DNA from 2 places in the Hymenobacter sp. BRD128 genome. Region 1 is predicted to be linked to the other one. Evidence: riboswitches for the same ligand, from Rfam matches in the RefSeq annotation. Region 1 holds a riboswitch; the other holds the start of a gene.

Region 1 (7,291 bases):
TATCCGGCCTACCTGGATGTAGCGTACCGCTTTGGCAAAACCAAGCTGCGGTAGGCTAGCAGTAGTTTCGTAGCATGAAGCAACTCGTTTTAGTGGCTAGCTTGTGGCTCCTTGCCGCAGGCCCGGCCGCCCTAGCCGCATCGCTAGCCCTCGCCGACACGGTAGCCGGCCAAACTCAGCTAGCCCGGAGCCTGGCAGGCGAGGCCTGCCAGCAGCTGGCGGCTGGGCCTAGCACGGCCACGCTGAGTCCGGTACAGGCGCAGGCTGCCTTTGAGCAAGTACTCTCCCAAACCATCGAAAAGCGAGTGGCCACCATCCGGCAAGTAGCCGCCCAAGCTAAGGTGGCCGGGGCCTACGAGCAGCTACGCGCCTACCTGCCAACTGCCGTGGCCGTGCAGCTCATCCGGGCCTGCCCGGCAGCTACGCAGCTCTACAACCGATTCAGGCAGACGGCCGCCGGTGAGGACGAGTTTATCAAGGCGTGGGGCGACGAGCTGTGCCAGCGGCTAGCCGCTTTGCAAACCGCCGGGGCTTTCAAAGGCAAGTCATCGGCCGAGCGCGTCGAGCTTTTTCACCAAGAATTCAATGCCTCCCTCATCAGGCGCGGCCCACAGATTATGCAGTTATACGGGCCCAACGGTAATAGCCAGCCGGTGATAGAGCGGCTAGCCGGCCGCGTCACGGAAGACATGCAGCAAAATTGCCTGTCAACGCTTATGCTCTTAAAAGATACCAAGTGATACCACACAAAACCCCCGCTGCCAGGCCGGCAGCGGGGGTTTTGTGTAATAAGCGCGCGGGCTACGCTGCTTCTGCCTTCTCCTTGTTGGCGAGCTGCCCGCAGGCGGCATCAATGTCCTTGCCCCGGCTGCGGCGGATGTTGGTTTGCACGCCGCGGTCGGCCAGATACTTGTGAAAGGCCGTGATTTTATCGGCCTCCGCGTTCTGGTAAGCCGCGTTTTCGATGGGGTTATACTCGATGAGGTTAATCTTGCAGGGCAGCCACTTCGAGATGGTGTAGAGCTCGGCGGCATCCTCCAGGCCATCGTTAAAGTTCTCGAACACAATGTATTCGTAGGTGACTTTGCGGCCGGTTTTCTGGTGGTAGTATTGCAGCGCGTCCTTGAGGGCCGCCAGCGAGTTGGCCTCGTTGATGGGCATAATCTCGTTGCGCTTCGTGTCGTTGGGCGCGTGCAGGCTCAGGGCGAGGTTGGCCTTCACGTCATCATCAGCCAGCTTCTTTATCATCTTGGCGATGCCGGCCGTGCTGATGGTGATGCGGCGCGGGGCCATGTTCAGGCCGTCGGGGGCGGTGATGCGGCGCACGCTTTCTACCACGTTGGCGTAGTTGAGTAGCGGCTCGCCCATGCCCATGTACACGATGTTGGTGAGCGGCGTGCCGTACTGGGCCTCGCACTGCTCCCGAATGCGCACCACTTGGTCGTAAATCTCGGCCGCGTCGAGGTTGCGCTTGCGGTCCATGTAGCCGGTGGCGCAAAACTTACACGTGAGCGAGCAGCCCACCTGGCTGCTGATGCAGGCCGTCATGCGCGTGTCGTGCGGAATGAGCACGCCCTCCACAATGTTGCCATCGTGCAGCCGGAAAGCCGACTTAATAGTGCCGTCATTGCTGAGCTGCTGGTTTTGCACGGCCACGCCGTTTATCACGAAGTGGCGGGCTAGCAACTCGCGGGTGCTCAGCGAGATGTTGTTCATTTCCTCAAACGAGCCGGCCGTGTTCTTCCACAGCCACTCCGTCACCTGCTTGGCGCGGAACGGCTTTTCACCATGCTCCACCATAAACGCCTTGAGGTCGTCGGGCGAGGTTTTGCGGATGTCGCGTTTAGCGGGGGCGAGTTCGAGTTCCAGTAACATAGGGCAAAGATACAAACAGCCAACGCGTTGGGTTCCCACTACTACCTGCTTTGGTTAATTGTATAAATGTCTCGGCGGCTAGCGAGGTGTCAACCCAGGCTTACGTGGACTAGGAGCCGTGATGGCGAAGTTAACCGGTGCGGTGAAGCTCACGGCCACTGGTTCCCCTTTGTTGATACCAGGCTCAAACCGTGGTAGCTGGCGAACCGCCCACACCACTGCCGAATCGCAGTCGGGCCGGAGACCTTTAACAATTGCCACGTGTTGCTCCTGACCGTCAGCAGCTACCACAAATGTGACGAATATGCGGCCTTGTACCTGCTCGCGCAATGCATCGGGCGGATAAACGACGTGTTGCTGAATAGCTTTCACTATCCCTGCCATGCTATTGTCGCCAGGCAAATGAGGCATTTGCTCCACGTAAGCATACACTTTGGCTGGCATAGCAGCAGTTTGCGCCGCCACTGGTTGTATAACGAAAAATGCAGCGCAATATGACAGAGCTAGTCGAAGGGAATTTTGTAAAAATGGGCCCATGCGAGTAAGAGAATAAAGATTTGATAAAAGTATACTTCCTTAGCAAAAAGCAAACTGGCATGAATTGCTGCTCGCTGTGGCGTTGAATAAAATTTCGGCAAAACCGGCCTGATTCAACCAACGCTCATAATTCGCCGCCTACCTTCGCCACTGTAAACTTTAGGGGTGCTTTGCGCGAGCAAGGCTGAGACGATACCCTCCGAACCTGAACCAGGTAATGCTGGCGAAGGGAAAAGTACTGGACCGCTTTGCGGCTGCCTTACGGGGCTAGCCGTGGCTGGCGCCGCCTATTGTTTATGGACTTCCCATTGTCTCAACTAGTGCTAGTTGCATGGTTTGCTACGTAAACAATTCGGCCCACGAAGCCACTGAAAACCAGCCGCTCGCTGACCTCTTGGCCGCGCTGGACCAGGTCCAGACGCGCGGCCTCGCCGTGGCTGTGAACGACCAGGTGGTGCCCCGCACCGAGTGGGCCAGCCACGCCGTGCAGCCCCACGACCGCATTCTGCTTATTCGCGCCACTCAGGGGGGGTAGGCGTGGGCCGACCTCTCTTTTCCTACCCCATCCCATCGAGATGAAAAAGAAAGACCAAGCCCCTCAGCAGACGCTGGTGGAGCGCCAGCCCCTCACCGGCTCGCGCAAGATTTACGTGCCGGGCAAGCTACACCCCAATATCCGGGTGGCGATGCGTGAAATTGCGCTGGCCGACACCGAGCGCAAGTTCGATTTCGGCTTTCCGTCGGAGCAGAACCCGCCCGTGACGGTGTACGACACCAGCGGCCCCTACACCGACCCGAATGTCGAAATTGACCTGAAAAAAGGCCTGCCGCGCCTGCGCGAAAGCTGGATTCTGGAGCGCGGCGACGTGGAGCAGTTAGCCGGCACCACCTCCGACTACGGCCAGCAGCGCGCCGCCGACGCCAGTCTCGACCACCTGCGCTTCGAGCACATTGCGGCCCCGCTGCGCGCCAGGGCCGGCGCCAACGTGAGCCAGATGCACTACGCCAAAAAGGGCATCATCACGCCCGAGATGGAGTACATCGCCATCCGCGAAAACCAGCGCTTCGACGAGCTGCCCCAGGACGACCCGCTACGCACCCAGCACCGCGGCCACAGCTTCGGGGCCAACACGCCGGAGGACCATATCACGGCCGAGTTTGTGCGCCAGGAAGTGGCCGCCGGCCGGGCTGTTATTCCGTCGAACATCAATCACCCGGAGAGCGAGCCCATGATTATCGGGCGCAATTTCCTGGTGAAAATCAATACTAACATCGGTAACTCGGCCGTGACCTCAAGTATTGAGGAGGAGGTAGATAAGGCCGTGTGGAGCTGCCGCTGGGGCGGCGACACGCTCATGGACCTCAGCACCGGTAAGAACATCCACGAAACCCGCGAGTGGATTATCCGCAACTGCCCGGTGCCGGTGGGTACGGTGCCCATCTACCAGGCGCTGGAAAAGGTAAACGGCAAAGCCGAGGACCTCACCTGGGAGCTGTTTCGCGATACGCTCATCGAGCAGGCCGAGCAGGGCGTGGATTACTTCACCATCCACGCGGGCGTGCTGCTGCGCTACGTGCCGATGACCGCCAAGCGGGTGACGGGCATCGTGTCGCGCGGCGGCTCCATTATGGCCAAGTGGTGCCTAGCGCACCATAAGGAGAGCTTCCTCTATACCCACTTCGAGGAGATTTGCGAGATTATGAAGGCCTACGACGTGGCCTTCTCGCTGGGCGACGGCCTGCGCCCTGGCTCCATCGCCGATGCCAACGACGAGGCCCAGTTTGCCGAGCTGGAAACGTTGGGCGAGCTGACCAAAATTGCCTGGAAGCACGACGTGCAGGTGATGATAGAAGGCCCCGGCCATGTGCCCATGCACCTCATCAAGGAGAACATGGACAAGCAACTGAAGGAGTGCCACGAGGCGCCGTTCTACACGCTGGGGCCGCTCACGACGGACATTGCGCCCGGCTACGACCACATTACGTCGGCCATCGGGGCGGCCATGATAGGCTGGTTTGGCACCGCCATGCTCTGCTACGTGACGCCCAAGGAGCACCTGGGCCTGCCCAACAAGCAGGATGTGAAGGACGGCGTAATCGCCTACAAAATCGCGGCCCACGCCGCCGACCTTGCCAAGGGCCACCCCGGCGCGCAGTACCGCGACAACGCCCTGAGTAAGGCCCGCTTCGAGTTCCGGTGGGAAGACCAATTCAACCTCAGCCTCGACCCCGACACCGCCCGCGAGTATCACGACGAAACCCTACCCGCCGAAGGCGCCAAGGTGGCGCACTTCTGCTCAATGTGCGGCCCGCACTTCTGCTCCATGAAAATCACGCAGGAAGTGCGCGACTACGCGGCTACGCAGGAAATGACGGCGGCCCAAGTGCTAGCGGAGGGGTTGCGCGAGAAGTCGCGCGAGTTCGTGCAGAAGGGCAGCGAGATTTATCTGTAGCGCTAGGTAGCGTGGCCTCTGCGAGTCCGCGCGTGTTATCATCTCAACGTTACCACGCGCGGACTCGCAGCGTCCACGCTACATCTTTCTTATGCGCCCTTACGCCCTCACCATTGCCGGCTTCGACCCCAGCGCCGGGGCCGGCGTGCTGGCCGATGTCAAGACAATGGAGGCTAGCGGCGTGTATGGGCTAGCCGCTTGCACCGCCCTCACGGTGCAGAACGACGTGGCGTTTGAGCGCGTGAACTGGGTGCCGCTGGCCGACATTCAGGACCAAGTTCAACTATTGCTGGTGCGGTTTCCGGTCAAGTTTATCAAAATTGGTCTTTTCGAAAGTTTGCCACTGCTGCTGGAGTTAATTCGCTGGCTCAAAGCATATAACCCAGCTGTGCAACTCATCTGGGACCCGGTGCTACAGGCCACGGCCGGCTACGAGTTTCACGCCCGGCCCGACATCGAACTGCTGCAAGCCATTTGCTGCGAGCTGGCACTCCTCACCCCCAACCGGCCCGAGGCGCTGCGCCTGCTGCCCGCCGCTAGCCCCGAGGCCGCCGCCGAAACACTGGCCGTCTGGTGCCCGGTGCTGCTGAAAGGTGGCCACGCCGAGGGCGACTTTGCCACCGACGTGCTGCTCATGCCCGAGGTGCGCCACACGCTGGCTAGCCCCCGCCTGCCGCACGGCGAGAAGCACGGCAGCGGCTGCGTGCTGTCGGCCGCCATCTTGGCCCGGCTGGCGCTGGGCGACGACTTGCCCGAAGCCTGCTGGCAGGGTAAGACCTACACGGCCGCCTTTTTGGGCAGCAACGATACATGGCTAGGGTATCATTCTTTTTTAGAAGTATTATGAAAATCAGTCGGCTACAGTATATTACGACGAGCGCCCAGGCGGCCGAGCTGGCTTGCCGGGGCAGGGTGAATTGGGTGCAGCTGCGGGTTAAAAACCTGCCGGCCGCCGAGTGGAAGCAGCGCGCCCTCGACGTGCAGGTAGTCTGCCGCCACCACGGCGCCACCTTCATTCTCAACGACAACCCGGCGCTAGCCCTCGAAATCGGCGCCGATGGCGTGCACCTGGGCAAGCAGGATATGCCGCCGGCCGAGGCGCGGGCGCTGCTAGGGCCGGACTTTGTTATCGGCGGCACCGCTAACACGTTTGCCGATATTGAGGGGCTAGTGGCGGCCGGCGTTGAGTACATCGGGCTAGGGCCGTTTCGCTTCACCACGACCAAGGAAAAGCTAAGTCCGATTCTGGGGCTAAGTGGCTACGCCGAAATCATGGCGCAGTGCCGGGCAGCTGGTTTCACGACGCCGGTGGTCGGTATCGGAGGGGTAGGGCTGGCCGATGTGGCGGAGTTACTAGCCGCCGGTTTGCATGGCGTGGCCGTGTCGGGGGCCATTGGTGGCGCGGCTAACCCTACGGAGGCGGCCCAGCTTTTTGTGGAAGAAGTATCTAGCCCTCAGTCAATAGCAAGCTTATGAAAACTCAACCGCTGGTAATTGCTGGCCGCACGTTCACCTCGCGGCTATTCACGGGCACGGGCAAGTTCAGCTCGTCGGCCCTGATGGAAGAGGCCCTGTTAGCTTCCGGCTCGGAGCTGGTGACGGTGGCCCTTAAGCGCGTCGACGTGGCCGATACCAACGACGATATCCTGCGCCACCTCGGGCACCCGCAGTTCAGCCTACTGCCTAATACCTCGGGCGTGCGCACCGCCAAGGAGGCGGTTTTCGCTGCCCAGCTAGCCCGCGAGGCGTTGGAAACTAATTGGCTCAAGCTCGAAATTCACCCCGACCCCAAGTACCTGCTGCCCGACCCCATCGAAACCCTGAAAGCCGCCGAGGAGCTGGTGAAGATGGGCTTCGTGGTGCTGCCCTACATCCACGCCGACCCGGTGCTGTGCAAGCGCCTCGAAGAAGTGGGCGTAGCCGCCGTGATGCCGCTAGGCTCGCCCATCGGCTCCAATAAAGGGCTGCTGACTAAGGAGTTTTTGGAAATAATAATCGGCCAGAGCAAGGTGCCGGTGGTGGTGGATGCGGGCATCGGCGCGCCCTCGCACGCGGCGGCGGCGCTGGAAATAGGCGCCGATGCGGTGCTCGTGAACACGGCCATCGCCGTGGCCGGGCAGCCGGTGGCTATGGCGCACGCATTTAGAACGGCCGTGGAGGCCGGTCGGCTGGCCTATGAGGCGCGGCTGGCCGCGCCGGTGGCGCACGCCGAGGCGGTGGCCAGCTCGCCGCTCACTGCTTTCTTGGATTGATTGCCAATAATTTATCCCGATAACTCGCCTGTCATTGCCGCGCTGCGCTCGCAATGACAGGCGAGTTTAGTAGTCACTAGTCGTTATCAGATGAGCTTTCGCCCCGTTTTTGAGGCCCACCCGTGGGACGATGTCAAGGCCAGTATCTACGCCAAAACGGCGGCCGACGTGGAG
Region 2 (7,291 bases), 560 kb from region 1:
TCGAGGTCAAAATAATCGGTAAAGCCGTTGGCATTGGTGCTGCCTTTTTGAGCAGTGTGGGCTTTGGATTCGGGCGAGAGCACGTCGGCAATGGAAGACATGGCGGGGCGGGATGAGGTTTGGGCAAATGTAGCGCGGACTTGCAGTCCGCGTTTGGCTCATAAACCCCAGCTGGCGGCGAGTAGTGCAAGGCGCGGCCTACAAAGTCGGCGCAACATCGACCGTAAGCACGATTTCCTCTCCTACCCCAGCCGTACCGTTCACTTCTACTTCCGTGCCACCCGGCAACTGCACGCGCAGCCGCCCGCCAGGTAGCATCGCCAGCACGCGGCCCACCACCCTAGCCGGCGCGGCCGGGGCCACGGGCGGCCCCAGGCGGCGCACCTGGCCTAGTTCCAGCTCCACCACGCGGCTGGCTAGCCGGGTTATCTCGGCCGGGTCGTGGCTGATTAGGATGGTTGTCAGCTCAAACCGCCGGTGCACCTCAGCCAATACTTGCTGCAAGCGCAGGCGCGTGGGCAGGTCGAGGGCAGCCAGCGGCTCGTCGAGCAAAAGCAGGCGCGGGCGGCGGGCCAGCGCGCGGGCCAGGGCCACGCGCTGCTGCTGCCCGCCCGAGAGCACGGCCGGGCGGCGCTCGGCCAACTCGGCCAGCTCCAGCGCTACCAGAAGCTCGTTGACTAGCTGCTTCTTATCAGCCTGGCCCTCGGCGGCGAAGGCTAGGTTTTCGCGCACCGTCATATTGGGAAACAGCGCGTAGTCCTGAAACACAAAGCCCAGCGGGCGACACTGCGGCGGTAGCCACTGGCGGCGCTCCTGGCTATACCAGGTGTGGCCGGCAGCCTGAATAAAGCCACCGTCGGGCCGGTCGAGGCCGGCCAGCAGGCGCAGCAGCGTGGTTTTGCCCGCGCCGCTAGGGCCGCTGATGGCCAGCAGCTCGCCGGGCGCCAGAGTCAGGCGCACATCGAGGATGCGCGGGCCGGCGGCGGTGAGCAGGGCTTTGCGAAGGTGAAAATCTAGCACGTTCTTCTTACGATAGGCGGGCCGCGTTGCGCCTGGTAAACCAATACAGCGCCACCAGAATGACGAATGCCACGCCCAGCAGCGTGAAGGCGTAGGCATTGGCCTGGGCGTAGTGCAGGCTCTGCACCTCGTCGTAGATGGCGATGGAGGCCACGCGGGTGCGGCCCGGCAGGCTGCCGCCTATCATCAGCACCACTCCGAATTCGCCCAGCGTGTGGGCAAAGGTGAGCACCATTCCATTCAATAGAGCCGGCCGTATATTGGGCAGCAGCACCCGCCACAGGGTGGTGAGGCGCGACTTGCCCAGCGTGTAGGCGGCCTCGCGCAGCGAGCGCGGCACCTGCCCAAATCCCGCCTGCAAGGGCTGCACCATAAACGGCAGGCTATACACCAGCGACCCTAGCAAAATACCGGGAAAGGTGAAATTTAAACTCACGCCCAGCTTCTCAATCAAAAACCGGCCGAGCGCGCTGCTGTCGCTGAAGGCCACCAGCAGGTAAAACCCGATAACGGTGGGCGGCAGCACCAGCGGCAGACTCACCACCGCCTCGGCCAGCGGCTTGAGGCGGCCGCGCCAGCTAGCCAGGGCGTAGGCCAGCGGTAGGCCCAGCAGCAGCAGCAGCGCCGTAGTGCAGGCAGCCAGGGCTAGCGTGAGGCGCAGGGTTTGCCAGTAGTCGGGGGCATTCGTATAAGTAAGGTTTACCTGTCATGCTTCGTAAGCAAAGCTCAGCATGACAGGCGTTTTTTGATGGCCGGTTTTACAGCCCAAACCCGTATTTTTTCAGCGCCTGCCGAGCCACCGGGCTAGCCATAAACGTGGCAAAAGTGCTAGCCGTAGCGTTGCCGCTGGCGCGTTTCAGCACCACGTAGCTTTGCTGCAAGGGCGTGTGCGCGGTGGTCGGAATAAGATAAAATTGCCCGGCCCGGCGCAGCTCGGGGCTCAGGGCCAGCGAGTAGGCAAGCAGGCCCACGTCGGCGGCGCCGGTGACAGCGTACTGGGCCGTTTGGCCGATGTTTTCGCCTAGCACCAGCTTGGGTTTTACTTGGTCGTAGAGCTTGTAGTGGCGCAATACTTCTTCGGCTTTGCGGCCGTAGGGGGCGTGGGCGGGGTTGGCAATGGCCACGCGCTTCACCTGCGGGTCGAGCAGCGTATTCAACCCTTTCGCGCTGGGGTTCAGCTTCTTGCTCCACAGTACGAGGCGGCCCAGGGCGTAGGGCACGGGCGCGCCGGCCGTGCGGCCCATCTGCTGCAAGCGCTGCGGATAGTCGCTGTCGGCCGAGAAAAATATATCGAACGGCGCATCGTGGCTAAGCTGCTCGTAGAACTTGCCCGATGAGCCATACACCACCGTCACTTTGCCTTGCGGGTGCTGGCGGTTGAAAATCGTGACCAGCGAATCGAGCACGTACTTGAGGTCGGCCGCCGCGGCGATGGTGATGGGGGCGGGCCCGGCCGGGGCTAGCCCGCCCGCCCGCGCAGGCAGGCAGCTGCTCAGCAGCAAAAGCGCAAAAAGGAAACGGAGCATGTAACAGGGCTAGCGGCAGGCAAACGCCACCGTTATATACCCAAAGATACAGCCCTGCCTAGCGCAAGGTTTTGCCCACGGAAAAGCCCGGCCGAATTACGACCGGGCTTTTACAGAGTTGGCAAGGCCGCCTCTACCAGCGCAAATTCACTGAAGCCAGGAAATGCTGGCGGGCCTGCGGGTAGTAGTAGCTGAAATACTGCGCCCGCCCGCCGCTGAGGTAGCCGTAGGTGTAGCCGTTGTTCACGTAGGTGGCGCCCAGCACGTTGTTGAGCACGGCGGCCAGCTCGATTTCGCGGAAGCCCAGCTTTGCGGGGTGCCAGAGGTAGCGGGCGCGCACATCCTGCACGTAATAGGCCGGGATGCTGCGGCTGGCGGTGGCCGTGTTGTCGAGGTACTGGCGACTGGCGTAGCGGGCCAGCGTGGCTAGCCGCAGACCGGGCAGCAGCTCGTATTCTACAGTATAGGCGAAGGTGAGGGCGGGGGAGAAGGAAATATCAGTTTGCTTGAACTCGGTGCCGCGCTCGCCGCCGTTGTCGTAGTCGGCGAGATAGTCGGTGTAGTTGTTGATTTTATTGCGGCTGATGGTGGCCGTAGGGCTGATAGTCAGCTTATTCCAGAGCACCGTGGTGGCCTGCAGCTCGATGCCGGTGCGGTAGGAATCGCGCACATTGGTGTGGATGGGGTTGCCCACGTCGTCGAGGTGGCCCGAAAGCACCAGCTGGTCGCGGTACAGCATCAGGTAGTAGTTGGCCGACCACTGAAACGGGCCCGTGGTGCGGCGCAGGCCCACTTCCACATTGTGCAGCTTTTCGGCCGTGGGGCGGCGGGCGGCGGGTGTATCAGTGTAGTCGGTGCGGGTGGGCTCGCGCTGGGCCAGCGCGTAGGAGGCGTAGGCCGCTAGCCCATCTTTCACCTGGTAGGTGAGGCCACCCTTGGGGTTTAGGAAATTGAAGTTGATAGTCTGCTGACTTTTGCCGCCGCCAGGGCTGCCGTCGGGCGCAAACAGCTCGTAGGCCACGTGCCGAAACTGCACGTCGCCGAAGGCGGCCAGCTTTTCGCTCAGCGCCACGGTGGCGCGCAGGTAGGTATTCACGTCGAGCTTATGGGCATTGGGCTCGGAGTAGTAGGGCGTGCCGGTTTCCGGAATATTGGTGCCGCGCTGCGCCCAGGTCAGCTCATCGTAGTGCTGGCCGCGGTAGCCCACCACGGCCCCGCCCAGGGTAGCTTCGGTGAGGAAGCCCCCGGCCGTGGGTCGCAATTGCAAAGCGTAGGTGGCGCCGTAGAGGTCGGTTTTGAGCCAGCGGCGCCGGATAACGTCGGTGGTCGTGAGCGTGTCGAAGCCGCCGCCCGCGCGCGGCTGGTACACCGGCCCACTGATGCCATACATTGCAAAATTCTGGTTGGCCTTGTACTCCTCGTAGTAGCCGCCGCCACGCGTCCAGAAGGGCGTCACGCTCAAGTTTAAGCTGGGGGCTAGCTGGCGCGAAATCAGGAATTGGTAATAATCCTGCTGGTAGTTGTCAGTCTGATTTTTATAGGCCGGCAGGTGCTGGCCGTAGTCGGTACCGGCCTCGTTGTAGCGGCGGTTTTTGGTTAATAAAGAATCCGCTAGCCCATACCACGCCTGGTAAGTGGTTTCGTAGCCCGTGATGACGAGCGCACGCAGCAGCGTCTTTTCATCCGAATAAGTGCCCGCCAAATACAGCGACTTGAGCCGCGACCAGCCCCGGTCGATGTAGCCCTCGCTCTGCACCCGCGAGGCGCGGGCATCGAGCGTGAAGTAGTTGTTGAGTAGGCCCGTACCGGCGGCCACGGTCGTTTTCCAGGTGCCAAACGAGCCGGCCGAGTTGTTAATTTCGGCATACGGCTTGGGCCGCAGGCCAAGCGTTTCCACGTTCAAGCTAGCCCCGAAGGCACCCGCGCCGTTGGTGCTGGGCCCGGCGCCGCGCTGCACCTGAATGCTTTGAATGGAGCTGGCTAGGTCGGGCAAATCGACGAAGAACACGCCGTGGCTTTCGGCCTCGTTCACCGGCACGCCGTTGAGCGTCACGTTGATGCGGGTGCCATCGGTGCCCCGGATGCGCAGGGCCGTGTAGCCTACCCCCGTACCCGCGTCCGAAGTCGTGACTACGCTCGGGGTCTGGTCGAGCAGGTAAGGCAAGTCCTGGCCGAAGTTGCGGGCTTGCAGTTGCTCGCGGCTCACGTTTTGGTAAGTGGTGGCGGTGCGCTCATTGGCGCGGGTAGCCGTGACTACGGCCTCGGGCGTGAGGTTGCGGGCCGTGCGTAAGGCTAGCGGAGCCAGTTGCTGGGCCTCGGGCTGGCCTTGCAAAAGCTGGCTAATAGATTCGAAGCCCACAAAGCGCACTTGCAGCGTGTGCGCGCCGGCCGGCACGGCGGGCAGCACAAAGCGCCCATTGGCATCAGTGACGGTGCCGATGGTGGGCCGGTCGGTGAGCACCACAGTGGCACCGGGCAGCGCGGCACCGGTAGCGGCATCGGTGAGCTGGCCAGCCACGGAGCCTTGCGCCCGCGCCGGGGCAGCCACCAGCGCCAGCAGCGCCGTGCCCGCGAGGAGTACAGTTTTCAACATAATAACGACAAAAAAGCAGCACGCGCCCGCCCGCCAGGGGTCGGCGGGCGGGCAAAATCGTTCGCGGATTGTTTGTTCCCTGCGCCGGCATTACCCGGTTCAGGTTCGATGGGTGTCATCTCAGCCAGCCCGGGTTTTCCCGGCCAGCACCCCTAAACAGGCCGCAAAGATACGCCCTGGCCCGGCGCGGCCGGGGGCACTTGTGTGGTTGGCTGGCTATCAGCTATCTTAGCAGAACACAGCAGCCCGCAACGCCAGCCCGGCGCTTTGCGTTGGGGGTAGGCAGCCTTCGGACCTTTTTTCGTGTAGTCGCTATCGGCCTTTCGTTATGCACCAGCTTCTTTGCGCCCTGTTTTTGCTGGCCGTATTCACCTTCTTTCTGGTGATGCCGAAGCGCCGGCACGTGCCGCCCCCTCCCCCGCCTTCCTCGGGCGGCGACGATGGCGGCGGCGAGCCCCACGACCCCGGCCTGCCCGACATCGACCTGCCGCCCGGTATCTCGCGCCCCATCAATGACTGGGAACCCGACTACAACCGCCGGCGGCCGGTGGAAGTGTGAGTACGCTTAGGGGCAGCTAGCCCCGCTGCTGACCGGCCTGGCCGAGTAGCTTTGCCGCGCTGGCGCTTAGTGGCCGGCCAAGGCCTATGCTCCTCCGTTACCCTCTTTTAGTAGTTCTACTACTGCCGATTGCTTCGGTCTTTGCACAACCCACGCCGCGCGTGGCCGTGAAGCCGCCCCTTACGCACGTCATCGTTTACCTCAACGGCACGGCGCTAGAGCACCGGGGCACCGTAACGCTGGCCGCTGGCCTCAACCGGTTGCTGGTGAGTGGCTTATCGCCTCGCGTCGATGCCGATGGCATGGAAGTACAGCTGGGCGAAGGCGCCGAGTTGCTCTCGATAGAAGACAACGACGAACAGCTAGCCCCCGCCGCGCCCCTCAACCCTACCGCCGTTGATAGCCTGGCCAAGGCCGAAACGGAGCGGCGCGCTACCGAAGGCGAGCTGGAAGGGCTGAAGCAGGAAAAAGCCTTTTTGCTGGCCAACCAAACGCTGCCCTCGGGCACGCAGGCCAACTGGAGCGCCGAGGTGCAGAAGGGCGCCACCCTGATGCGCACCCGCCTGCCCGCCATTCAGCAGGAAACCAACCGCCTGGAAAGCCGCCTGACCACGCTCAGAAGCCAGATTGGACTGTTGCAGCCGCGGGCTTCCGAAACCGGCGCCGGCGACCGGCAGGTGCTGGTGGTGCGGGCCGCCCGTGCCGGCACCATGCCGCTGACGCTACGCTATTTTCTGAACAACCGTAGTGCGTGGCGGCCTTCGCTCGATATCCGGGCCAATGCCAGCGGCCGCGAGGTGCGGTTTGTGACGCACGGGCAGCTTACCAACCGCACGGGCCTGGCCTGGCAGCAGGTAGCCGTGGTGCTGATGCGCTACGAAGTAGGCGATGTATCGCGCCCGCAGCTGGTGCCTTGGGAGCTAAACTATGGCAGCGGCCGTCAGAACGGCGAGGGCCGGGTCGACGAATTTGTGGTGAAAGGCACCGCCAAGGGCCGCCCCGCCGCCGTCACGCAGGGCTCGCGCTACGAGGTGCCCGAGCCCGTGACGCTAGCCCCCGGCCGCCGCCGCGAATTGACGTTGCCCGCCGTGCCGCTGCCTGCCCACCCCGAGTACCTGGCCGTACCCCGCGTGTCGGAGCAGGTGGTGCTGCAAACCAAAGTGAGCGGCTGGGAGGGCCTGCAACTGCCCGATGAGGCCCACGTGTACCACGACGGCGTGTACGTGGGCACCACCGACCTCGAAGACCGCGCCTTCAACGACTCGCTCGAAGTAGCGCTGGGCCACGACCCGCAGCTGGTGGTGGGCCGGGCCAAGCTCGAAGACTTCAGCGGCAACGTGCCGCTCAGCGACAAGCGCCGCGTGCGCCTCACCTACGAGCTAAACGTGCTGAATCGCCACGCCGAAACCGTGCGCCTGCGCCTGCTCGACGAGGTGCCCATCTCCGAAGAAAAGGAAATCAGCGTGAAGGTGCTCGAAGCCAGCGGTGCCCAACAAGACGAGCGCACCGGCAAGCTCACCTGGCTGCTCACGCTGCCCGCCGGCACCAGCCAGCGGCTGCGCTTCAGCTTCCAGGTCGATTATCCCAAGGATA

What was found. A riboswitch is a leader RNA that binds a small molecule or an ion and turns the genes downstream of it on or off. The one in region 1 is predicted to bind thiamine pyrophosphate.
Region 2: another riboswitch for thiamine pyrophosphate. It lies ahead of GKZ68_RS14120 (TonB-dependent receptor); the one in region 1 lies ahead of thiS (sulfur carrier protein ThiS).

What each region holds. Positions count from the first base shown of each region.
Region 1 is NZ_CP053908.1:3,757,295-3,764,585, reverse strand. It holds gene GKZ68_RS16770 (hypothetical protein) at 1-54, shown strand, start outside; gene GKZ68_RS16765 (hypothetical protein) at 75-740, shown strand; gene rlmN (23S rRNA (adenine(2503)-C(2))-methyltransferase RlmN) at 802-1,875, opposite strand; gene GKZ68_RS22755 (energy transducer TonB) at 1,954-2,259, opposite strand; TPP riboswitch at 2,564-2,661, shown strand; gene thiS (sulfur carrier protein ThiS) at 2,744-2,947, shown strand; gene thiC (phosphomethylpyrimidine synthase ThiC) at 2,988-4,865, shown strand; gene GKZ68_RS16740 (hydroxymethylpyrimidine/phosphomethylpyrimidine kinase) at 4,957-5,712, shown strand; gene GKZ68_RS16735 (thiamine phosphate synthase) at 5,709-6,341, shown strand; gene GKZ68_RS16730 (thiazole synthase) at 6,338-7,117, shown strand; gene thiH (2-iminoacetate synthase ThiH) at 7,208-7,291, shown strand, end outside.
Region 2 is NZ_CP053908.1:3,196,776-3,204,066, forward strand. It holds gene GKZ68_RS14100 (acyl-CoA dehydrogenase family protein) at 1-101, opposite strand, end outside; gene GKZ68_RS14105 (ATP-binding cassette domain-containing protein) at 199-1,020, opposite strand; gene modB (molybdate ABC transporter permease subunit) at 1,028-1,681, opposite strand; gene modA (molybdate ABC transporter substrate-binding protein) at 1,779-2,546, opposite strand; gene GKZ68_RS14120 (TonB-dependent receptor) at 2,680-5,139, opposite strand; TPP riboswitch at 5,197-5,303, opposite strand; gene GKZ68_RS14125 (hypothetical protein) at 5,468-5,698, shown strand; gene GKZ68_RS14130 (DUF4139 domain-containing protein) at 5,785-7,291, shown strand, end outside.